Regions from separate parts of the Streptococcus sp. 2_1_36FAA genome, predicted to be linked through region 2. Evidence: predicted binding sites of a transcription regulator. Region 2 holds the regulator's gene; the other holds the start of a gene.
The links. The regulator NrdR, encoded in region 2, represses ribonucleotide reductase genes. The targets are predictions, from matches to a motif close to ACACNATATATNGTGT.
Positions count from the first base shown of each region.

Region 1: the regulator NrdR is predicted to act here: its motif matches at 9,824-9,839, upstream of nrdH (glutaredoxin-like protein NrdH).

Region 1 covers NZ_KI391973.1:130,526-142,742, forward strand. Annotated here, with positions in the region: gene argC (N-acetyl-gamma-glutamyl-phosphate reductase) at 1-24, shown strand, start outside; gene argJ (bifunctional glutamate N-acetyltransferase/amino-acid acetyltransferase ArgJ) at 42-1,235, shown strand; gene argB (acetylglutamate kinase) at 1,247-1,984, shown strand; partial or broken gene HMPREF0847_RS00645 (acetylornithine transaminase) at 1,987-3,130, shown strand; gene HMPREF0847_RS11540 (hypothetical protein) at 3,277-3,606, shown strand; gene HMPREF0847_RS00655 (helix-turn-helix transcriptional regulator) at 3,618-3,821, shown strand; gene HMPREF0847_RS00660 (hypothetical protein) at 3,818-4,060, shown strand; gene HMPREF0847_RS00665 (DUF3169 family protein) at 4,057-4,797, shown strand; gene HMPREF0847_RS00670 (DUF3267 domain-containing protein) at 4,816-5,349, shown strand; gene HMPREF0847_RS00675 (CPBP family intramembrane glutamic endopeptidase) at 5,354-6,022, shown strand; gene nrdF (class 1b ribonucleoside-diphosphate reductase subunit beta) at 6,119-7,078, opposite strand; gene nrdE (class 1b ribonucleoside-diphosphate reductase subunit alpha) at 7,245-9,404, opposite strand; gene nrdH (glutaredoxin-like protein NrdH) at 9,490-9,708, opposite strand; gene HMPREF0847_RS00695 (phosphocarrier protein HPr) at 10,154-10,417, shown strand; gene ptsP (phosphoenolpyruvate--protein phosphotransferase) at 10,419-12,152, shown strand.
Region 2 covers NZ_KI391976.1:93,612-105,828, forward strand. Annotated here, with positions in the region: gene der (ribosome biogenesis GTPase Der) at 1-516, opposite strand, end outside; gene HMPREF0847_RS08340 (NADPH-dependent oxidoreductase) at 559-1,275, opposite strand; gene dnaI (primosomal protein DnaI) at 1,272-2,171, opposite strand; gene HMPREF0847_RS08350 (DnaD domain protein) at 2,172-3,326, opposite strand; gene nrdR (transcriptional regulator NrdR) at 3,327-3,800, opposite strand; gene HMPREF0847_RS08360 (hypothetical protein) at 3,979-4,395, shown strand; gene HMPREF0847_RS08365 (endonuclease/exonuclease/phosphatase family protein) at 4,538-5,353, opposite strand; gene HMPREF0847_RS08370 (PTS transporter subunit IIBC) at 5,371-7,563, opposite strand; gene HMPREF0847_RS08375 (response regulator transcription factor) at 7,923-8,612, opposite strand; gene gndA (NADP-dependent phosphogluconate dehydrogenase) at 8,625-10,049, opposite strand; gene HMPREF0847_RS08385 (flotillin family protein) at 10,189-11,670, opposite strand; gene HMPREF0847_RS08390 (YceD family protein) at 11,773-12,217, opposite strand, start outside.

The DNA of each region.
Region 1 (12,217 bases), on a different contig from region 2:
CTCAGTCAACCGTCCTATGTCTAGATGAGAAAGGGTTAGATATGAAGATTATTGATGGAACGATTGCCAGTCCGCTAGGCTTTTCGGCTGATGGTTTACACGCTGGCTTTAAGAAAAAGAAGTTGGATTTTGGCTGGATTGTATCAGAAGTACCGGCTAGTGTGGCTGGAGTCTATACAACGAATAAGGTCATTGCTGCTCCGCTTCTAGTGACCAAAGCATCAATCCAAAAGAGCCAGAAATTGCAGGCAATAGTGGTTAATTCTGGTGTTGCCAATTCCTGTACAGGCCAGCAGGGGCTGGACGCCGCCTATGAGATGCAGCGATTGACTGCCCAAAAGCTACAGATTGAGTCCGACTTGGTTGGTCTGGCTTCTACAGGAGTCATCGGCGAGCAGCTTCCAATGGATGCTCTGAAAAATGGTCTGTCACAGATTCTGGTGAGTGGTAAGGCAGAAGATTTTGCTGAGGCTATCCTGACGACAGATACTTGTACAAAGACCTGTGTAGTCACAGAAGAGTTTGGCTCAGACCTAGTGACGATGGCAGGAGTGGCTAAGGGATCGGGCATGATTCATCCGAATATGGCAACTATGCTGGCCTTTATCACCTGTGACGCTAATATTTCTAGTGCTACCTTGCAAAAGGCTCTCAGTCAGCATGTAGAGTCAACTTTCAACCAAATCACGGTGGATGGAGATACATCTACCAATGACATGGTGCTTGTCATGGCGAACGGCTGCCAGCAAAATGAAGAAATCCTGCCAGATACGGAAGAATTTGAAAAGTTTTCTAAGATGCTCCGCTATCTTATGGCTGACTTGGCTAAGAAAATTGCCAAGGATGGCGAAGGAGCGACCAAGCTGATTGAAGTCAATGTTCGGCACGCCAAGGATGAACGGAGCGGGCGTATGATTGCTAAAAGTGTCGTTGGCTCTAGCTTGGTTAAAACCGCCATTTTCGGCCAAGATCCCAATTGGGGCCGAATCTTAGCAGCTATCGGCTATGCGGGAGCAGATGTCTCAGTGGACAATATTGATATTTGGATTGCGGGGATTCCAGTTATGAAGGCATCTTCCCCTGTGACTTTTAATCCTGAGGAGACTAGTGATGCCATGGCTGGGGAGCTACTGATCTTGACCATTGACCTGCACGATGGGGATGCTGAAGCTCAGGCCTGGGGTTGCGATCTATCCTATGATTATGTGAAAATCAATGCCCTCTATAGAACCTAAGGAGAAATGCAATGAAAGATGTAATTGTTATAAAAATTGGTGGTGTTGCTGCGCAAAAGCTGTCTGATAAGTTTATCAAGCAGATGCAAGCATGGATAGCAGCTGGTAAGAAAATCGTGGTCGTTCACGGGGGCGGTCTGGTCATAAACCAACTCATGAAAGAGCGTCATCTACCAACTCGCAAGGTTAAGGGGTTGCGTGTGACAGCCAAGTCTGACTTACCCATCATTGAGCAGGCCTTGCTAGGTCAAGTCGGACGGACGCTGACACAAGAACTGAATGAATCAGATATTGAAAGCCTTCAGCTGGTTTCACATTTGGGAAAGACAGTTTCGGCAGATTTTATTGATAAAGATCTCTATGGCTATGTCGGTCAGGTGACGGCCATTCAAACTGCTTATCTAGAGCAGTTGCTGGCTGCGGATATGGTCCCGGTGCTGGCTTCGCTAGGACAAAATGCAGCTGGCGAGCTCTTAAATATCAATGCAGACTATCTGGCAGCAGCTGTTGCCAGCAGCCTGCAGGCAGAGAAGCTGATCCTGATGACAGATATAGAAGGGGTTCTGGAGGATAAAAAAGTCCTGCCCCAGCTTCTGACCAGTCAGGTGTCCAAGAAGATTCAGACAGGTGTCATCAAGGGTGGCATGATTCCCAAAATTGAGAGTGCTGTTCAGACTGTGCTTTCCGGTGTCGGGCAGGTTTTGATTGGCGATAATCTTTTGACGGGCACCTTGATAGCAGAGGGATAACGATGACTTATTTATTTGAAAACTACAAGCGGGCACCTATTGAGTTTGTTAAAGCAGAGGGCACCTATCTGATTGACAGTGAGGGAAAGGCTTATTTGGATTTTTCATCGGGGATTGGTGTAACCAATCTTGGCTTTCACCCACAGGTCCAGCGGGCTTTGATCCAGCAAGCAGGGCGCATCTGGCACAGCCCCAATCTTTATCTTAGCTCCCTGCAAGAGCAGGTGTCTCAGGAACTGGCAGGTTCTTATGATTATTTGGCATTTTTCTGTAATAGCGGAGCGGAAGCCAATGAAGCAGCTATTAAGCTAGCCCGCAAAGCTACTGGCAAGCAAGGCATTATCACTTTTCAGCAATCCTTTCACGGTCGTACCTTTGGCGCTATGGCCGCAACAGGACAGGATAAGATCAAGAAAGGATTTGGTGATGGGGTACCCCATTTCAGCTATGCGGTTTACAATGATCTGGCCAGCGTAGAAAAGTTGGTCAATCAGGATACGGCCGCTGTCATGCTAGAATTGGTTCAAGGTGAGTCGGGAGTTCGTCCAGCAGAAGCAAGTTTTGTCAAAGACTTGGCTGATTTTTGTCAACGGAGAGGGGATTTTGCTGATTGTTGATGAGGTACAGACAGGTATAGGGCGCACGGGTCGGCTTTATTCCTTTGAGCATTATGGGATTATACCGGATATTGTGACCCTGGCTAAGGGCCTGGCCAATGGCCTGCCCGTAGGCGCTCTATTAGGAAAATCCAGCTTGGCTCCCGCTTTTGGACCTGGCAGTCATGGTTCTACCTTTGGTGGCAATAAATTAGCCATGGCAGCTGCCTTGGAGATCTTGCATATCATGAAAGAGGCGGGCTTTCTGGAAGAAGTCAGGTCTAAGAGTGCCATCTTACTGGAGCAGTTGCAGCTTGCTTTTCAGGACCATCCAAAGATTTCTGCTGTTCGCGGTCTGGGCATGATGATTGGGATTGAGACAAGCGCCAGTCTGTCAAAGATTGTTGAAGCTGCTCGTCAGAAAGGCTTGATTATCCTGACAGCCGGAGAAAATGTTATCCGTCTCCTGCCGCCTTTGACTATCAGCAAGGAGGAAATCCAGCAGGGGATTGCTATTTTAAAAGAAGTATTTTCAGAAGTAGATGAGTAAAGGAAAAGGATTCAGTTTGAGCTGGATTCTTTTTTGTCTATGATAATAGAAAATTTGACAATGATTATCGTTTTTTTGACAAAGATGCTTGTCAAAAAGAAAAGAATCTGTTACAATACTTTTGAACAGGAAATGGAGGGACGCTTATGAATGTATTCTTATGGTTCTTGTTTCCGATGACTTTTATGGTTTTTATCTTTGGGATTGATTCTTCCAATAAGTTAAAACGGATGCAGGGACGGATAAAGTCTTTAGAAAGAAATAGAAAAGGAGAGAAAACAATGTCACGATTTTTAAAAGAGATGATTGGAAAGAAACCAATGATTACTAGTGAATTGATTGGGACAAATGATTGGCTTGTAGTGGATGTGGATGAAGACTGGGTTAAGCTTAGTAAAACAGATAAAAAAGGCCAGAAAAAAACGAAGCTTATGCGCATTGAAGATATTCGGTCTGTTGAATTGCTGGAGAATTGAGAGGAAATTTCATGAAATTAAAGAATCGTCTCAAGGAGTTGCGAGCACGAGATGGCCTCAATCAGACAGAGTTAGCAAGGAGAGCAGAAGTATCCAGACAGACTATCAGTCTCTTGGAACGAGGCGAGTACACTCCCTCTATCATCATTGCGTTGAAAATTGCTCATATTTTTGGAGAAACTGTCGAGAACGTTTTTAGAATCGAGGAAGAATGAAACAACTTAGAAATAATCGTCAACTTTTGCTTTTATCTTTGTTTATTGTTTATGTCTTATCTTATGTTTTAAAAGATGCAGGGCTACTTCAAATAGAATTGCCCCTGAGGTTAGAATGGGCTGTTGTGTTTTATCTAACTCTAGCAACTATCCTAGATAAAAGAATAAGCCATAAAAGAAAAGCTAGCGGTAAGTCGAGTATAAACTCTAGATTGAGAGATAGGAAAGGAAAATCATGACAACGAAAAAAAGAATAATGAGAAATGTAATTTTCTTAATTCTAGCCATAATCATAGGAGGAGCAATCGGCTTCTTTGCTGGTCGCATTGAACATGTCTCCTGGCCAAGTTTTTTGAATGTGGAACTATTACAAACTATTGGACGTGTCTGCTTGACCATTCTTTATCCTTTAACCTTTTATTTAATCTACCAAACAAATAAGTATCATGTGTCTATGGAGAAAGAAGAGGATGAAGATAAAGAATATGAGCTTTATCGTCGAAGCTTTAAAACGTTAGAATCTGTGACGATCTTATTTAATATCACCTCCGCCTTGACGCTATTTACTTTATTTGTTGGTGTGAAGTACGCCTTTTCATCGTTAGAGGCTGATTCGGTGTTTTGGATTAATCCATATAATGGAGTTATTCTTCTGGCCCTTATAATTGGCCAAATAGTGTTGCTCAAGACGACACAAAAAATCCGAAAATATAAACTATCCATGGCACCTACCGTTGAAGAAATGAAAAAATTTGCTTTTTCCTTTGACGAGGGAGAACTACAAGCTAACTATGAACAGAGCTTTTTGATCCTCTTTAACCTAAATCAGTGGGTCATTCCTAGCCTATATGTTCTTATATGGTTGGTGGGCTTACTGACTCCGATGAATGTCGTTTCAGCTTATATCGTACTGACCATTATCTTCATTTATATCAATGTCATGTTCTATCCTATGGTTAAAAAGTACTTTAAATAAAAGAAGAGAGGATTGACTATGAAATTACTGAGAAAGATTGATTTTTTAACGGATAAGAAAACGAACCTTTGGCTTAATATAGGAGCTCTTTTATTAATCCTTCCTTTTCTCTTTTTCTTTGCTTGGGTAGCACTTGAATTGTTAGAAGAAGACGAGGGGCTGTTCGTCTTTACAGACTTTTTATACTTGTTCGTCTTGCTGGTTGTACATGAGCTGATCCATGGCTTTTTCTTCAAGATCTTTGGTGAAGAAAAAACGAAGGTCAAATTTGGTTTTAAAAACGGTATGGCCTACGCGACTAGCCCTGGGAGTTTTTATAGCAAGGGTAAGATGCTGATCATTGCTCTGGCACCCTTTGTTTTGATCAGTCTCTTTTTAACAGTCTGTTGTGAACTTGAATGGTTAACAAGTCCTTCTTACATTGCTCTGGCTAGCATTCATGCAGCTTCTTGTATCGGTGATTTTTATTTGTCTTATATCCTTATTAGTCAGAAGGAAGAAATTCTTGTTGAAGATACCGAAGTTGGTCTAAATATTTATCGAAAGGATTAGAAATATGAAGAATACAAAAAACATCAAAACATTCCTTGCCCATTTAGGACTTTATTCATTAGTTATATTGTCTTATTTTGTTATTTTTTCAAGCGTCATTTCTAGTGTTTTAGAATCTCTGATGATGGGAATCTCTCAATATATTGCTCTTCCGATCCTTTTATTCTTATCGGCTTTATATATTATTCCTTTGTGGAAATGGTATCAGCATGATTTGAAATTAGAGGTGAAAAAAACAAGGATAATCTCTTCTGTTTGGCTACCGGTCATTCTTTTGATTGCTTTTATAATTTTCCAAGAATTAATGCCCACGAATCCGTCAGAAAATCAAAATAATGTAGAAATGCTGATTGCCTATCAGCCTGCATTTGCTTTTATTTTTGTGGTTTTCCTTGCTCCGATTGTTGAAGAGCTGCTGACTCGAGGTTTTATGGCTAAGTTCTTTTTCTCAAACCAAGTGACCTCCTTACGAAAGTTACTCTATATTCTTGTCTCCTCTACTTTATTTTCTCTACTTCATAGGCCAGCAACTCCAGGCCAATTTCTAACGTATTTTATTATGGGAGTTATCTTTGCCTTAGGCTATTTATGTAGAAAAGATTTACGCTATGCGATTGCTTTGCATATGGCTAATAATTTGCTTGCCTTTCTTCTTCTCATTTTCCTTCGTTAAAAGTGAGAACCAATACTATTGAATGTCCTTTTCAAGATTTGTTATTCAAAACAGTAGATAAAAATCCCATTCCAAAATTTGGAATGGGATTTGTTTTTATAAACCGTAATCATAGTCTTCGTCTTGCATAGCTTCCACTTCACCAAGTAGGTAGCCGTTACCAACTTGGGAGAAGAAGTCATGGTTGGAAGTACCAGTTGAGATACCGTTCATAACGATAGGGTTTACATCATCAGCGGTATCTGGGAAGAGAGGATCTTGGCCTAGGTTCATCAAGGCCTTGTTGGCATTGTAGCGTAGGAAGGTCTTGACTTCCTCTGTCCAGCCAACACCGTCATAGAGTGTTTCAGTATAGCCTTCTTCATTTTCATAGAGGGTGTAGAGCAGATCGTACATCCATTCTTTGAGTTTTTCTTGCTCGTCTTCTGGTAATTCGTTAAAACCTAGCTGGAACTTGTAGCCGATGTAGGTTCCGTGGACAGATTCGTCACGGATGATTAGCTTGATAATCTCAGCGACGTTAGCCAGTTTATTATTACCCAAATAGTATAGAGGAGTGAAGAAACCAGAGTAGAAGAGGAAGGTTTCCAAGAAAACGCTGGCTACTTTCTTTTCTAAAGCTGTACCATTTAAGTATATCTCATTGATGATTTCAGCTTTCTTTTGCAAGTATGGGTTTGTATTGGTCCAAGCAAAGATTTCATCGATTTCTGACTTGGTGTTAAGCGTAGAAAAGATAGAAGAGTAAGACTTGGCGTGAACGGACTCCATAAATTGAATGTTGTTGAAGACAGCTTCTTCGTGGGCTGTACGGACGTCCTTACGCAGGGCATCTACACCAGACTCAGATTGGAGGGTATCCAGCAGGGTCAGACCACCGAAGACCTTGCCGACCAAGTCTTTTTCCTTGTGAGACAGCTTTCTCCAGTCATCCAAGTCATTGGATAGGGGAATACGTGTATCCAGCCAGAATTGCTCGGTCAGTTTTTCCCAGGTGGACTTATCAATAACATCTTCAATAGCGTTCCAGTTAATGGCTTTGTAGTAAGTTTCCATTTGAAATCTCTTTCTATGTGTTGTGATGTGATAAAGAATCATTATTATTTTATCACAATTTTATAAGGGGATCGAACAAAAAGTCGGCGAACCGACTTTTGAGTTGCTAGCTGATGATGGTAATCAAGTCAGTAAGTAAAAACGAGCTGACTGATTCCTAGAAGAATTAGATCACACAGCTTTCACATTGGTTGGCACCTACTTCGCCGCCATCGTCAGTGAAGGTGCGGACGTAGTAGATGGATTTGATACCCTTGTTGAAGGCGTAGTTACGCAGGATAGAAAGATCGCGGGTTGTCTGCTTGCTTTCTTTTTTCCACTCATAGAGACCTTTAGGAATATCACTGCGCATAAAGAGAGTCAGAGAAAGACCTTGGTCCACATGCTCGGTTGCAGCTGCGTAAACATCAATAACCTTGCGCATGTCCATGTCATAAGCGCTGGTGTAGTATGGGATAGTCTCAGTTGACAGACCAGCGGCAGGATAGTAGATCTTACCGATTTTCTTTTCCTGACGTTCTTCGATCCGTTGAGTAATTGGATGAATTGAAGCAGAAACGTCATTGATGTAGCTGATAGAGCCATTTGGTGCAACAGCTAGGCGGTTTTGGTGGTAGAGACCATCAGCCTTGACCTTGTCGCGCAACTCTGCCCAATCCTCTGCAGACGGGATAAAGATTCCTGCGAAGAGTTCTTTGACACGGTCAGACTTAGGTACAAATTCACCTGTCAGGTACTTGTCAAAGTAAGTTCCGTTAGCATAGTCAGATTTTTCAAAGTTGTGGAAAGTCACGCCACGCTCGCGAGCGATATTGCTAGACTCAACCAAGGTCCAGTAGTTCATGAGCATGAAGTAGATGCTGGTGAACTCTACAGCTTCCGCTGATCCGTAATCGATCAACTGCTGAGCTAAATAACTGTGTAGCCCCATGGCACCTAAACCAAAAGTATGAGCTAGGCTATTTCCGTGATCAATAGAAGGCACAGCTGTAATGTGTGAACTATCAGTAACGAAAGTAAGAGCGCGAGTCATAGTTCGGATGGATTTTCCAAAGTCAGGAGAAGTCATCATGTTGACAACGTTGGTAGAACCTAAGTTACATGATACATCTGTTCCCAAGTGGAGATACTCTTGTGCATCATTCAAAAGACTAGGTTCTTGCACTTGCAGGATTTCAGAGCAAAGGTTACTCATGATGATTTTACCGTCAATTGGATTTGAACGATTAGCCGTATCGATGTTTACGACATAAGGATAGCCAGATTCTTGTTGGAGTTTAGAAATTTCTGTTTCCAAATCACGAGCCTTGATCTTGGTTTTAGTGATATTTGGATTAGCGACCAACTCATCATATTTTTCAGTGATGTCAAGGTAGGCAAATGGCACTCCGTACTCGCGTTCAACAGAATATGGGCTGAAGAGGTACATTTCTTCATTTTTGCGAGCTAATTCGTAGAATTTATCTGGAATGACAACACCGAGTGAGAGGGTTTTAACCCGAACTTTTTCATCAGCATTTTCTTTTTTAGTTGAAAGGAAAGCGATGATATCTGGGTGGAAGACGTTGAGGTAAACAACTCCAGCTCCTTGGCGTTGTCCCAGCTGGTTAGAGTAGGAGAAGCTGTCTTCAAAGAGTTTCATAACAGGCACAACCCCAGACGCAGCTCCTTCATAACCCTTAATTGGTGCTCCAGCTTCCCGTAGATTGCTGAGGGAAATACCGACTCCGCCTCCGATACGAGACAATTGCAGGGCAGAGTTGATGGAGCGGCCGATTGAGTTCATATCATCTGTTACTTGGATGAGGAAGCAAGATACCAATTCACCGCGACGAGCTCGACCTGCATTAAGGAAGCTTGGTGTAGCTGGTTGATAGCGTTGGTGGATGATTTCATTGGCAATATCCTTAGCAATGGCTTCATCTCCATTGGCAAAGTAGAGGGCGTTGAAGAGAACACGCTCTTCCATGCCTTCCAGATAGTATTCACCATCATTTGTCTTTAGTGCATACTGGTTGTAGAATTTGTAGGCCGCCATGAAAGATTTAAACTTGAAATCTTGTGCATGGATAAAAGCAGCCAGCTCTTCGATGTACTCAGGAGAATAAAGCTGGATAAATTCTTTTTCTAGATAGTTTTCTTCTATTAAATATTTAATCTTTTCTGTAATCGAAGAAAATTGTTTGGTGTTCGGTTCTACATTTTCTTTAAAGAAAGCTTCTAAGGCTTCTTGGTCTTTATGAAGCATGATTTGACCGTTGACAGGACGGTTAATCTCATTGTTAAGACGGAAGTATGTAACGTCTTCTAAGTGTTTTAAACCCATAATCGTTTCCTTTATAATTCTTTTCTACAAAAGAAAGTGCTCCTATATACTATAGAAGCTCCCCTTCTTTTTTGTCTTGCTATTCTTATGACAGTTGTTTTAATTTATTTGGTTGGAAACCAGAGAAAGCATCAGTTGCTGTTTGAATAACTGGAGCAGCATTGAAGCCTAGGCTTTTGACGTGCTCGATATATTCTGGCTGTTCGTCAAGATTAATTTCTCTATATTCCACATGATTTGTATCCAAGAATCGTTTGGTCATTTTGCATTGAACACAATTATTTTTTGAGTAAATCGTTACCATAAAAGGAACTCCTGTTTATTAAAATTTAATTCTTTCTTAGTATATCTCAAAGAAAAAATCTTGTCAATGGATTAGACTAAATATTGTGTTATGTTTTATTATAACACAGTATAGAATACAAGATATGGTGTTTTGCAGTGAAGGTAAAAAGAGAGAAAGTGTCTTGAAGATTGATAAATCAAGGTTTTTACATAGGTGGTAAAATTCTTTTCTAATTTTTTTGAAAATAGAGTTAACAATTCTCAAATAAAAAGTTATCTGGAGACATAGCTAGATAGAACTTATAAAATAAGGTGTCTGATAAGATTTTAGATTGAAAAATGCTGTTGAAATTTGAAAAAACTGATACTGATTCTTGAAAAAGATTTCAAAAAATGATATAATCAGAAATTGTAAGGGTTATCAAAATATCCTAAAAAAGAATTATTTAAAGGAGAGTCTAATTATGGCTTCTAAAGATTTCCACATTGTGGCAGAAACAGGTATTCACGCTCGTCCAGCAACTTTGTTGGTTCAAACTGCAAGTAAATTTGCTTCAGATATCACTCTTGAATACAAAGGTAAATCAGTAAACTTGAAATCAATCATGGGCGTAATGAGCCTTGGTGTTGGTCAAGGTGCAGACGTAGTTATCTCTGCTGAAGGTGCAGATGCTGACGACGCACTTGCAGCTATTGCAGAAACAATGGAAAAAGAAGGATTGGCATAATATGACAGAAATGCTTAAAGGAATTGCGGCATCTGATGGTGTTGCTGTTGCTAAGGCATATCTATTAGTCCAACCGGATTTGTCATTTGAGACTGTTTCAGTCGAAGATACGAATGCAGAAGAGGCTCGTTTGGATGCAGCTCTTGAAGCTTCACAGAACGAGCTTTCTGTTATCCGCGAGAAGGCAGTAGGTAGCCTTGGTGAAGAAGCAGCCCAAGTATTTGATGCTCACTTAATGGTGCTCTCTGACCCTGAAATGGTTGGTCAGATTAAAGAAACAATCCGTACGAAAAAAGTGAACGCTGAAGCGGGTCTTAAAGAAGTAACGGATATGTTTATCACAATTTTTGAAGGTATGGAAGACAATCCGTACATGCAGGAACGTGCAGCGGATATCCGTGACGTTACAAAACGTGTTCTTGCAAACCTTTTGGGTAAAAAATTGCCAAACCCAGCTTCTATTAATGAGGAAGTGGTTGTCATTGCACATGACTTGACTCCATCTGATACAGCACAGCTTGATAAAAATTTTGTTAAGGCTTTTGTAACAAATATCGGTGGACGGACTAGTCACTCAGCAATTATGGCTCGTACGCTTGAAATTGCAGCAGTTCTCGGTACTAATAATATTACAGAATTGGTAAAAGACGGGGATATCATTGCAGCGAATGGTATCACTGGTGAAGTGATTATCAACCCAACTGAAGATCAAATTTCAGATTTCAAAGCAGCTGGTGAAGCTTATGCAAAACAAAAGGCTGAATGGGAATTGCTTAAGGATGCCGAAACTGTAACTGCAGATGGCAAACACTTCGAGTTGGCAGCTAACATTGGTACACCAAAAGACGTTGAAGGTGTAAATGCAAATGGTGCAGAAGCTGTCGGTCTTTACCGTACTGAGTTCCTCTATATGGATTCTCAAGATTTCCCAACAGAAGATGAGCAGTATGAAGCATACAAAGCTGTTCTTGAAGGAATGAATGGAAAACCAGTAGTTGTTCGTACGATGGATATTGGTGGAGATAAGGAACTCCCTTACTTCGATATGCCACATGAAATGAACCCATTCCTTGGCTTCCGTGCTTTGCGTATCTCTATTTCTGAAACTGGTAATGCAATGTTCCGTACACAAATTCGCGCTCTCTTGCGTGCTTCTGTACATGGACAATTGCGCATCATGTTCCCAATGGTAGCTCTTCTGACAGAATTCCGTAAAGCTAAAGCGGTTTATGATGAAGAAAAAGCTAAGCTGCAAGCTGAAGGCGTTGCAGTAGCAGACAATATCCAAGTGGGGATCATGATTGAAATCCCAGCAGCAGCTATGTTAGCGGATCAATTTGCTAAGGAAGTAGACTTCTTCTCTATCGGTACCAATGACTTGATCCAGTACACTATGGCAGCGGACCGGATGAATGAGCAAGTCTCTTACCTCTACCAACCTTATAACCCATCTATCCTTCGCTTGATTAACAATGTTATCAAGGCAGCTCATGCTGAAGGTAAGTGGGCAGGTATGTGTGGAGAAATGGCTGGTGATCAAACAGCTGTACCATTGCTTGTTGGTATGGGCTTGGATGAGTTCTCTATGAGTGCGACATCTGTTCTTCGGACTCGTAGCCTCATGAAGAAGTTAGATACTAAGAAGATGGAAGAATTGGCTCAACGTGCATTGACAGAATGTGCAACGTTGGAAGAAGTCTTGAAGCTTGAAAAAGAATATCTGGACTTTGATTAATTAATTTTATAGAGCGGGAAACCGCTCTTTTTTAGAACCATTTTCAAAATGGTTCTTTCTTTAAA
Region 2 (12,217 bases):
AGGATTTTCTGCCACTTCTTCATTTGGAAGATTTTCAACGATGGCGTCAAGAACATCTCCAGTACCAATCCCGTGGACTGAAGAAACTGGGAATGGATCGCCCAAGCCCAGCGCATAGAAATCAAAAATCTCATTGCGCATTTCGGGGTTATCCACCTTGTTGACCGCCAAAATAATTGGCTTATGGGTCTTGTAGAGCATGCGAGCCACATACTCGTCCGCATCTGTGATACCTTCCTTGCCAGATACGACAAAAACGATGGCATCTGCTTCGTCCATGGCAATCTCAGCTTGGTGTTTAATTTGCTCCATAAAAGGCGCGTCAACATCGTCGATTCCGCCCGTGTCAATAATACTAAACTTGCGGTTAAGCCAATCTGCTGTCGCATAGATTCGGTCGCGGGTCACCCCTTCGACATTTTCCACAATGGAAATCCGCTCACCGGCAATCCGATTGAAAAGCGTTGATTTGCCGACATTGGGACGGCCGACAATGGCAATAGTTGGTAAGGCCATGTTTTTCCTCTTTCATTCTTTAGGACAGAGCCAAACTCCGTCCTATTTTTCTAATTTCTTTTCTTTGAATAGTTGATCGATAGCTTGATTAGGCTCCTGACCAAATTGAGCAGCTAGACGCTGACTCCAAGTTTCCTTAGCTCGCTCGCCGGCATATTCAGTCTGAACGCGGTCATAGGCTTGAATAACAGAATCATCCTGTTCACGATATTCTTCCTCAAAGACTACTGCTTCATAAGGCAGACGTGGCTTAACTGCATGGTTCTGGTCGGGAGTTCCCAGAGCTATCCCAAAGACTGGATAAGTGTAGTCTGATAGCTTAAAAAGCTCTGCTATTTGACTGGCAGCATATCGAACCAGCCCAATGATTACCCCACCAAACCCTAAACTTTCAGCTGCTAAGAGAGTATTTTGACCAACCAAAGCAGCATCTACTGAGCTAATTAGGAGATTCTCCGTCCCCTCAGGGTAAAAGTCTTCCGTGTGCAATTGAACTCCCTTTTGAGCTCGATTGAGGTCGCCGACAAAAAGCAGGAAGGCCGAAGACTGCCGAATGGCTTCTTGGGGCACCAAGTCAAAAAGGGCCTCTTTTTTCTCTTTGCTTCGCACCACAATGATAGAATAGGACTGGAAATTCTTCCAGCTGGACGCTGCTCGCCCAGCATCAATGATGGCACGTAATTCCTTATCCGAAATCTGCTCCTCCGTAAAGCGGCGAACAGACGTGTGAGACTTCATCAAGTTAATCGTTTCATTCATCGGCGGTTCTCTCCTTCTAGGCGTACCTCCTGAGCCAGAAACTTAATTCGCTCCATAACTCGCTTGGCCTGCCAAGTCTCATCGCCATTCTTAGAGCTGGCAAAGTGACGCTCCAAATCCGCAAAACTAAAGTTAGAAGTAAAGAAAGTTGGCAGATTTTCCTGCATGCGGTGCTGGAGAATGACCTGCAAAATCTCATCCCTCATCCAAGGACTGGATTGCTCTGCACCAATATCATCCAAAATCAGCACTTGAGCTGTCTTGACCTGGTCAATCTTCTCCTTGACCAAGCCAGAACTGATTGCATTCTTAACATCCAGAACAAAGCTTGGGTAATGTAGAAGAGTCGTTGAAACACTGCGCTTCTCTGACAAATCATGCGCCAGAGCAGCCATCATGTAGCTTTTTCCGACTCCAAAATCCCCATAGAGATAAACAGCCTTCTGGTAATGCGGAAACTCAGTAGCAAAGTTGGTCAACAGTTCAAAAGCTTTATCGCGACCAACATCATCGAGATCTACCTGTGCTAGACTTGCTTCCTTGAGACTACTTGGCAGATTGATCAGGTTAAGCCTACTCTTAATTGCTTCATTTTTTTGCTGCTCGACCAGCTCAGCTGTCTCTTCATAGGAAACATCCGCATAGCCTGCATTTTTAATTAAAATCGGTTTGTAGCCTTTCGCAATATAAGCTTCATCCCCCAGTAGAAATCGTTTTCGTTCACTGATGTACTGATTAAACTTCGAGATGCTACGGGAAATTTCAGATTGACTGAGTTTTTCTTGCTTAATAAATGCTGCCACATCTGGATCTTCTACGATTTGACGAACCAACTCCTCATAGTTGAATTGACGAGCAGGATTTTTATGTGAAAGGGTCTCTCCAATCTTTTCCATCTAGTCACCTCCTTGTTCTAATTTAGCAAGCAAGCGGCGTTTTTTCTCTTCAAGCTCAGCCTGCTTCTCTGCACTCGTTTCATTTTTATAATCCGGCTGGCTCCATTCAGGAACATTGCTTTTAGCAACTTTCTGGCTAGATTTAACTGGTCTACTCTGACTTTGTTGGTTTCGCTCGCGGATTTTCAGAACAGCTTCCTCAGCACTAGTCACCTTTTGATAGGCAAAATCATTGGCGACTTTTAGAGCGTACTTCTCATTTAGATTGGCTGAATCAACCTTATTTAAAGTCAGAAGTAAGACAATATTGATGACCTCATCTAAAAGACCTAACTTAGCCAAGTCCAATAAAAGCTGTCTTTCTGATTGGGTAATTGTTGCCTGACGCTTTTTTTTAAGCTCTGCTAAGAAAAGCATTGGCACCTTACTTTTGGCAGCGCGGATTATGATTTGTTCATCCTGAGTAAATTTCTCATCGACACGTTTTTGAGCCAATTTTTGCTTCATACGCTTGACAGAAATAACATGTGAAATCGCGGTTTCTCTAGCCAAGACATAGGTTTCATACCAGGTCCAATTTTGTTGCTCAGCAATAGCAAACAAATCTAGTAAATCTTCTTTTTCATCAGCAAAACGTAAATTTTCCTGAGCCATTCTTCGCTTAAAGTTAGTCAGGTCAAAGTCTGCTTGCTTCTTCTTAATCACTCTGACTTCATCTTCCACATCAAAGACTGTCGATAATTTCCTAGCCAAAGGCTGACCCTGAGGCTGACCTTCCATTAAATCTTCAACAGCCGTTTCACCAATTTTCTTTTCTAAAAGTCGTTTGTAAACGTTATGCTGGAAAAATTCATCCGCCGAAAGCAAACTAAAAAGTTTGATCTGATAAGTCGACTCTCCTTGATAGAGTTCTAGCAAGTTCATGGCACTTAAGCGTTCAAAGCTCGTCTTTAAGACTTCCATTCCCATATTTAGATGATTCAAAATATGGCCAAAGGTATAGGTCTGACGACCGTTGTCCCAAAAAGCCAGACAGTACAGATAGAGACTGACTGCTTCTCGACCAATAATCGGCAGATAAAGACGGATCAGATTGTTTGTATCTTGACTAACCAGATTGTTTTTCAAATAAGAAAACTGATCGTTTGGCCTCATCTATTCTTCTCTCTTCTTTTTTACACCCTTAGTAATTTGCTGAAGCAGACTTTCTAATTCACCAACATCTTTAAAACTACGATAAACACTGGCGAAACGAACATAGGTAATCTCATCCAATTCAGCTAGTTCATCCATAACAAGATTTCCGATAAAGTCACTGCTAATTTCATTCTCACTGCTACTTCGTACTTTCTGCTCAATGCGATTGACCAAAGCTTCTATCTCATCACTAGATACTGGCCGTTTTTGAGCAGAGCGAATAATGCCATTAAAAATCTTGTCTCTTGAAAATTGCTCCCTAGTCCCATCTTTTTTGACAACGACTAGGGTTCTCTCTTCTACCCGTTCATAAGTTGTAAATCGATGCTGGCAATCTTCGCATTCACGACGGCGACGAATAGTATTTCCATCCTCAGCTTGACGGCTATCAATAACACTGGATTTGCTCCCGCCACATTTTGGACAACGCATACGATTTCCTCCTCAAATCTTAATACTCTATTTTACCATAATTTTGCCCATAACAAAAGTAAGGCAAATCTAAATTAGTACGCAGAACTATTAAAAGTATTTCTCCTACATTTTATACTAAAAAAGGAATCCTCTTATGTTATAATGCTAGAAAATTATCTCTGTATAGGAAAAAATAATGAAAAAAAGAAAAATGCTCATCCTTGCAATCGCATCAACTCTTATCATAGGAGGAACAATTGTGGCAGTTAAAAATAAAGATTTATTCGGCGGAATTGATCACCAGAAATATCAAAGCACCAAAGAAAAGCAGTTGGCTTATTTGAGGAAGCATAAAAAAGAAATAGAAGATTTTGTAAAATCTTTAAATCCTAAAGTGGAATCTGTACAGATCAATTGGAATGAAACCAAGTGGGAAGAAATTGGAAATGGTACACCGCAAGGAGGAGGTGAAGTTGTAATCGTTGGAGGCAGCTTCAATAACATAGAAGGATCGACATGGCAATTCATGTTTGAAATTAAAGATGGACAAATTATTTTTGATACCATGATGCAAGGAAGCCCATTGCGAGTAGGAGGTAGAATTTTTGACTAATAGTAATTTAAAAAATTTTGACAATTTCTCCCAAAAAGATATTCTCTTATATAAAAAAGTTCCAAGTTGAACTGAAACTCGAAAGTTAGGCTTTTAAGCTAACCTCGCTAGTACAGTTCATTTAACTTGGAACTATTTTTTTCTAAAATTTTGCCTCTACTTCTATACCAAAATGGTCACTGACAACGGGGGTTTCCTTTCCGTCAAAGACCACAGCAGAGCTTTCAATTTGGATGCCTTGACTTGTAAAGATATAATCAATCTTCAGAGCATCTTGGTTGCCATCCCAGCCAGCAATGGCGCCTTCAACTGTTGCCTTACCACTAATCTTTCGAGCAACCTTATGACTATCCTGCAATTTGAGTGGGCTTTTTAAGATATGCTGATAGCCTTCGTAATCAACAGGATTGTTAAAATCACCCATGAGAACCAGAGGAGTTTTGACCTTGACAAGCTCTTCTTCAAGCTTAGACCACTCCCCTTGGAAGCCCTTGTCCCACCAAGATAGATGGCAAGAGGCGATAGTCATCAATTGACCCTCTACCTCAGTCTCCGCTAACAAGACCTTACGGGTATGATAATCCCTAGGATCATTCACTTCTGAGACCAAAACTTCTTTAGGAGTCAGAGGATTCTTGGATAGAATCGTCACCCCTTCATTGTAAATGTCAAAACCGATATGATTATAAGCCCAAGACCAATGATAGTCCAGTCCTGCTTCAGTCAATTTTTTTACCAAGCAAAGAGCAAAGTGATCCTGATGAATCGCAATCGCTCCTTCAACTGCCTGATAAAAAGGAGCCTGAACAACCTGTTCAGACTCCATTAATTGATTGACTTCCTGCAGGCAAATGACATCATATTTTTCTTGAAGAATGCGTTCTGCAAGCTGATTTAGCTTAGTTTCTTGCTCTTCTTCCATCCAACTATGAGTATTTAATGTCAGGAATTTCGCCATGATTTCTCTTTTCTATTTTACAATTCAACCTTGGCAACAACTGTCTTAGCAGATGCTTGACCAAGTTTTTCTACAGTCACAGACTTAATAGCCGCCGCGTTTGTGAAGACAACAACTGTTGAAGTTTCACGACCAGCTGCCTTGATAGCTTCCAAATCAGCTGTCACAAGTAGATCACCTGCAGCAACCTTTTGGCCTTCTGAAACATGAACTTCAAATGGTTTACCTTCTAAGCTGACAGTGTCTAAGCCGATGTGAACCAACACTTCTAAACCATTTTCTGTCAAAATACCTAAAGCATGTTTCGTAGGAAATACGCTTGTTACAGTACCTGAAATAGGTGAGTAAATCTTACCATTTTCTGGCTCAACAGCAAATCCATCTCCCATCATCTTTTGTGAGAATACTGGATCTTTAACATCATCAATTGCGATGACTTGACCATCTGCAACAGTTTCTACTTCTTCTGTTACACCTTTGTAAGCAACTTCAGTAGCTGCTGATTCTGCTTTTTGACTTGGAAGAGTTTCAGGAATCACTTCACCAGAATCCAGCAAGTCTTGAATATCAGATTTAAGAACATCAGCTTTTGGTCCATAGATAGCCTGAACACCTTGACCTTTCATAACCAAGCCCATAGCGCCTTCAGCTTTCCATTGCTCTTCAGTTCCAACTTTTTCAGCATCCTTGACAGTTACGCGCAGACGAGTCATACAAGCATCTACATCAACTATATTAGCACGACCACCTAGCAAATTGATAACATTGACTGCTTGAGATGCTTCTGCAACCTTGCCACTGCCAGCTTCTGATGAAGAAGCTTCATCTGATCCATCTGCAGTTTCATAGTTACCATTGCGTCCTGGAGTTGCGTAGTTGAATTTCTTAATCATGAAGTTTGCAATGAAGTACATTGCTACACCAAAGAGAATTGTTACCCAAATGAAGTTGATGATATCTCCACCAAGACCAGCATTGATTGCCATTGGTGTACGAGTTAAGAACTCAATAGAACCGAATGAGTGCACACGTAAAGCAACAATATCAGCCATTGCAAAAGCAGCACCTTGAACAAGTGAGTAAACCAAGTAAAGTGGAGTCGCAACAAACATGAACATGTACTCGATTGGCTCAGTAACCCCAGTCAAGAAGGTTGCCAATGCAGTCGCAATCATCATACCTTTATATTTGTGCTTCTTATCAGCATCTACATTGCGGTAGATAGCTGCAGCTACCCCAATCAAAATACCAAATGAACCAATCATTTGTCCAACTTTAAAGCGGGCTGGATGGTATGCTTCAAGCAATTGATTGTAGCTTGCCATATTTGAACCTTTAAGGTTAACAAGGTCAGTTACCCAAGCAAGCCAAAGTGGGTCTTGTCCGAATACTTGTGTACCTTTTGCAGCACCAGTTAACACTTCATATGTTCCACCAAGAGCAGTATAGTTCATTGGGATTGTCAACATATGGTGCAATCCAAATGGAAGCAAGAGACGTTCCAAAGTACCATACAAGAATGGCGCAAAAACCGGCGCAGTATCTTGTGAATTAGCGATCCAAATACCAAAGTTATTGATTCCAGTTTGAATAACTGGCCATACAAATGAAAGTGCAATCGCAACAATCGCAGAACGCAAAATTACAACAAATGGAACAAAGCGTTTACCGTTAAAGAATGAAAGTGCGTCTGGCAATTTACGGAAGTTATAGTATTTGTTGTAAGCAGTTGCTCCAACAAAACCAGCAATAATTCCGACAAATACACCCATGTTTAGGGCAGGCGATTCTAGAACGCTGATAAAGTAATCAGAAACCTTAATTGTTCCACCTAAAAGAGTGTGAACAGTTGCATCTGGTTTTTTTAGCAGGTCACTAGTAACACCAAACATCACACCAGTGATACGGTTAATCAGGATAAAAGATAAACCTGCAGCAAAGGCACCACCGGCACGTTCTTTAGCCCAGCTTCCCCCAATTGCAAGAGCAAATAGAACGTGGAGGTTCCCAATAACACCCCAACCGATTTGCTCTAAAACACCACCTGTCGTTACCAACACACCAAAATTAGGATTAATCATTGGAAGCGACTTACCAATACTAATCATTAGACCAGCTGCGGGCATAACCGCAACGACCACCATTAAAGCTTTACCGAATTTCTGCCAAAATTCAAAGCTAAAAATGTTCTTGAATGAATTTTTCATCATCCAGACCTCCTTCTTTTTTACAAACTTCTATATGAAATCGTTTGCATTGCACACTACTATTTTATCACTTTTTTTAATTTTGTAAAGGGTTTTCATAAAAAAAATTAAATTTTATTATTTCCTCTTTTATTCTCACTTTTTTTACCCTAATTTTCATCTACCCGCAAAAAAGTTGATTTATCAAGCTGTGTGAGGTCTGTGATCAACATAATAATATAGATTATGACCTCTTTTTTGTCTTTCAACTAGTAAACCCAATCTATTAATTTTAAGCAAACGATTGCGTGAATTAATCTAATTTCGACTAAAAATCATATTAAAAAACTCCAATTCTCAAAGAATTAGAGTTTTATCATAGATCAACCCTGCATGGAATAACCAATTCCACGAACGGTTTTAATATAACTTTCTTGTCCCGGAAGATCGATTTTACTACGGAGGTAACGAATATATACATCCACTATATTCGTTTCAGATGCACTTTCATACTTCCACACTCGGTCTAACAGTTGCTCACGGCTCATCACCTTATTACTGCTCATTAGAGTCACTAGTAAATCGTACTCTCGTCTCGTCAAAGCAATAATTTCATCCCCTCGATAAACCGTATGATTTTTCAAATCAACCCGCAAATTACGATAAGCAGTAGGAACTTTTAACTGGCTACATTTCTGATCAATAAAATCTCGTCCACGAAAGATAGCAGATATCTTATCAACCAAATCACTGATAATAAAGGGTTTTACCATATAAGAAACTGCAAACTGCTGAATCTCTTCAGCCGAATCCGCAATTTCCTCTCGGCTCACCATTACAATGATTACTGCAGCTGGTTTTAATAAACTTAATTGTTGAGCAAAGGCAAAGGCTGTTCCATCAGCAAACTGATTATTTAGTAAAAGTAAATCATAATCGTTTTCCTTTGCTAGAGCTAGTCCCTCTTGCCCTGTTTCCGCTAGGTCTACTTGATAACTTTCCTTTTGTAATTCCAGCATGATAAATCGTGCTAGATTCTTTTCATTTTCAACTAATAAAATCCGCTTCGCCATTGACCTGTCGTCCTATTTTTCGTCGTACCAAGAATAGTGGAAGGTACCTTCTTTGTCTTTACGTTGATATGTGTGTGCTCCAAAGTAGTCACGTTGTGCTTGGATCAAGTTAGCAGGTAGATCTGCTGAACGATAGCTATCAAAGTAAGTAATGGCTGCTGAGAAAGTTGGCACTGGAACACCTGCTTGAACGGCAAGAGCTACGATATCACGCACAGATTGTTGATATTTAGCTGTTACATCAAGGAAGTATTCATCCAAAAGCAAGTTAGCTAAGTCAGCATCACGGTTGTAAGCATCTGTAATCTTTTGCAAGAAACGAGAACGGATGATACAGCCATCACGCCAGATTGAAGCAATATCCGCAAATGGCAAGTTCCAATTGTTTTCACGAGAAGCCACACGCAATTGAGCAAAACCTTGTGCATAAGAAATGATTTTTGAGAAATAAAGAGCTTGACGGATCTTTTCGATCAACTCAGCTTTATCTCCTTCAAATTTGAAGGTAGATGGTTTTGGCAAGACTTTGCTGGCATGTACACGTTCTTCTTTGTAAGCTGAAATATAGCGGGCAAACACAGACTCAGTAATGAGTGACAATGGCACGCCTAAGTCAAGTGCTGATTGGCTAGTCCATTTACCAGTTCCCTTGTTACCTGCAGCATCAAGGATATAGTCTACGATTGGCCCCTCTTGGCCTTCATCGTCTTTACGGCTCAAGATATCAGCAGTGATTTCAATCAAGTAGCTATCAAGCTCGCCCTTGTTCCACTCAGTGAAGATTTCAGCCATGTCTTCTGCAGAAAGTCCGAGCAAATGTTGCATGAGGTCATAGCTTTCTGCGATTAATTGCATATCTCCATACTCGATACCGTTGTGGACCATTTTCACATAGTGACCCGCTCCGTCAGGGCCGATGTAAGTCACACATGGTTTGCCATCTTCAGGTGCTTTAGCAGAGATTTCTTCAAGAACATCTGCTACCAATTCATAAGCTTCTTTTTGTCCACCAGGCATGATAGAAGGGCCTTCGAGGGCACCTTTTTCACCACCAGAGACACCAGTACCGATAAAGTTGATGCCTGAGTTTGCTAACTCTTCGTTACGACGGATAGTATCTTTATAGAAAGTGTTTCCTCCGTCAATCAAGATATCACCTTTATCCAAGTGAGGAAGAAGTGCTTGGATAGTCGCATCTGTACCAGGTCCAGCTTGAACCATGAGCATGATACGGCGAGGTTTTTCGATTGAGTTTACAAAGCTTTCAACGTCATAGCTTGGCACAAAGTTCTTTTCAGGATGGCAAGCAATCACGTCTTCTGTTTTGTTCGCTGAACGATTGTAGATGGCTACTGTATAGCCACGAGATTCAATATTAAGAGCAAGGTTACGACCCATAACGGCCATACCAACAACACCAAAATTTGCTTTAGTCATTTTTTTCTCCTATAGTTAGTTGGTTTGTTTTATTTTATCATGTTTAAGCTATAAAATAAAGAATTTATCTTGAAATGTTCGAAGAGGAATAATCCCTGAGTAAAAATAGGATGAAGGCTGGCCTCATCCTAATCATTTTTTATTTCTTGTCATCAGTCGTAATTTCTTGAGCTTCAATCACTGGCTGTTCATCTTGTTTAAGCTTGTTGACAGTCATATTAACACCAAGAGCGCCTGCTAGGAGTTGGCGGATATCGAAGCCTGCACCTTGCGATACTTGGTCAATACTCTGCATGATATCACCAACCATCTTAGAAGCATTGCCTTCACCATACATGGTGATTTTGTCCACTTTAGTAAGCGGCTCTGCTACAGCACGGGCAATTTCTGGCAGTTTGTCTACAATCATCTCAGTAATGGCAGCTTCCTGCATCTTCTTCATGGCTTCTGCTTTTTTATCCAAACCTTGAGCCTCTGCTTCTAGCTTAAGACGAATAGCCTCCGCTTCAGCACGTCCCTTGGCTTCAATGGCTTCAGCTTCTTGCAATTGTGCAAATTTTTCAGCCTCGGCTTGAGCCTTGCGAGCCTCTGCTTCTTTTTGAGTTTCAAAAAGTTCTGCTTCAGCTTGACGTTGACGCTCAATCAATTGCGCTTCTGCTGCTTGTTGACGAGAGTATTTTTCTGCCTCAGCCTGTTTGCGGATGTTAGCATCCAGTTCTTGCTCACGAACCTTAACTTCACGTTCCTTGACTTCAGCTTCTTTCTCTTGCTTCATGATGTTAGCTTCAGCAGCCACGCGCTCTTGCTCACGACGTTGAATTTCTGCCTCAATCCCTTTAGCTGCATCAGCCTTAGCTTGCGCAATATCTGCTTCCTGCTTGAGGGCTGCTTGCTTCAGTTTCAACTCATTTTGCTTTTGAGCAATTTCCAAGTCAGCAGCTACTCGCTTGTCGTTAGCCAATTTATCCTGCTCAGCTTCTACTTCCTTGCGCTCACGTTCCGCTTTGGCCTTTGCAATTAAGGCATCTTTTTTGATGGTTTCGACATTTTCAATACCGAGATTATCAATCACGCCACCTTCATCTGAAAAAGATTGGACAGTAAAGGCAATGACTTCTAATCCCATCTTAGCCAAATCAGGAGCTACATTGTCCTGCACTTTTGAGGCAAATTCCTGACGGTCATTGACCATCTTACGCAACTCCATCTGACCAATTACTTCCCGAAGATTTCCTTCCAAGACATCTTGAACAGAGTTAGAAATGTCAGTTGTATTCCAATTAAGGAAGTTTTCTGCCGCACGGGCAATCATTTCGTCAGTCGTTCCAATTTTCAGCTTCACAGCTGCATCAGCTCGCACATTAATGAAGTCTAGAGTTGGCACCGCCTCAGACGTACGAACATCTGTTGAGAACTGCTCAATATCCAGATAAGAGCGTTGTTCAACAAAAGGAATCATAAATCCAGCCTTACCTCGCAAATGGCGTTGTTTGCGAAGTCCTGTGATGACGACTACTTCATTTGGTCGAGCATTGACATATCCCTTAGCCAAAAGAACAAGTACAATAACTAAAATAATTGCACCGAGGATCAGCCAAGTTGGAAAGAAAAATGTATCCATAATAACTCCTTTTTCGACAAGAAAGCTTGTCCAATTTATTTTATTATCTTAGTATACCAAATTATCTTTTAATTCCAATTTTTTTCTAGAAAATTTTATCCCTCATTCATCAAAAAGACCTTGTAAACCTGCAAATGGACTATTCTCTTCTTTTTTATCCGCTTGGTACTTCTGATAATCTTCCTCCGTCATAACCTGCCAATCTCTTCCTGTTGGCAAGTCTGAACCAGCCTCTTCAGCAGCTGTCAAAACTTTTAGGGGAATATTCAAAAGGATATTGTCAGCTACACTTTCTGCAACATTTATCTCACCATTTTCAATGGGAAGCACCAGATCCTGATCAATCATTTCCTGAGAAGCGACTTGTCCATCTTCCATAAAAATTTCATTAACCAGGTAAGATTCTTTTCGCTCCACGGGCTCCATACTGCGACTAGAAGCCAAAGTAATAGTATAAGAAAGTTCATAATCTAAGAAATAGAGTCCATCCTCATACTGGACTCTCCCACTAGCAACAATATCCTGAACATCTAAAATCTCAGCATTG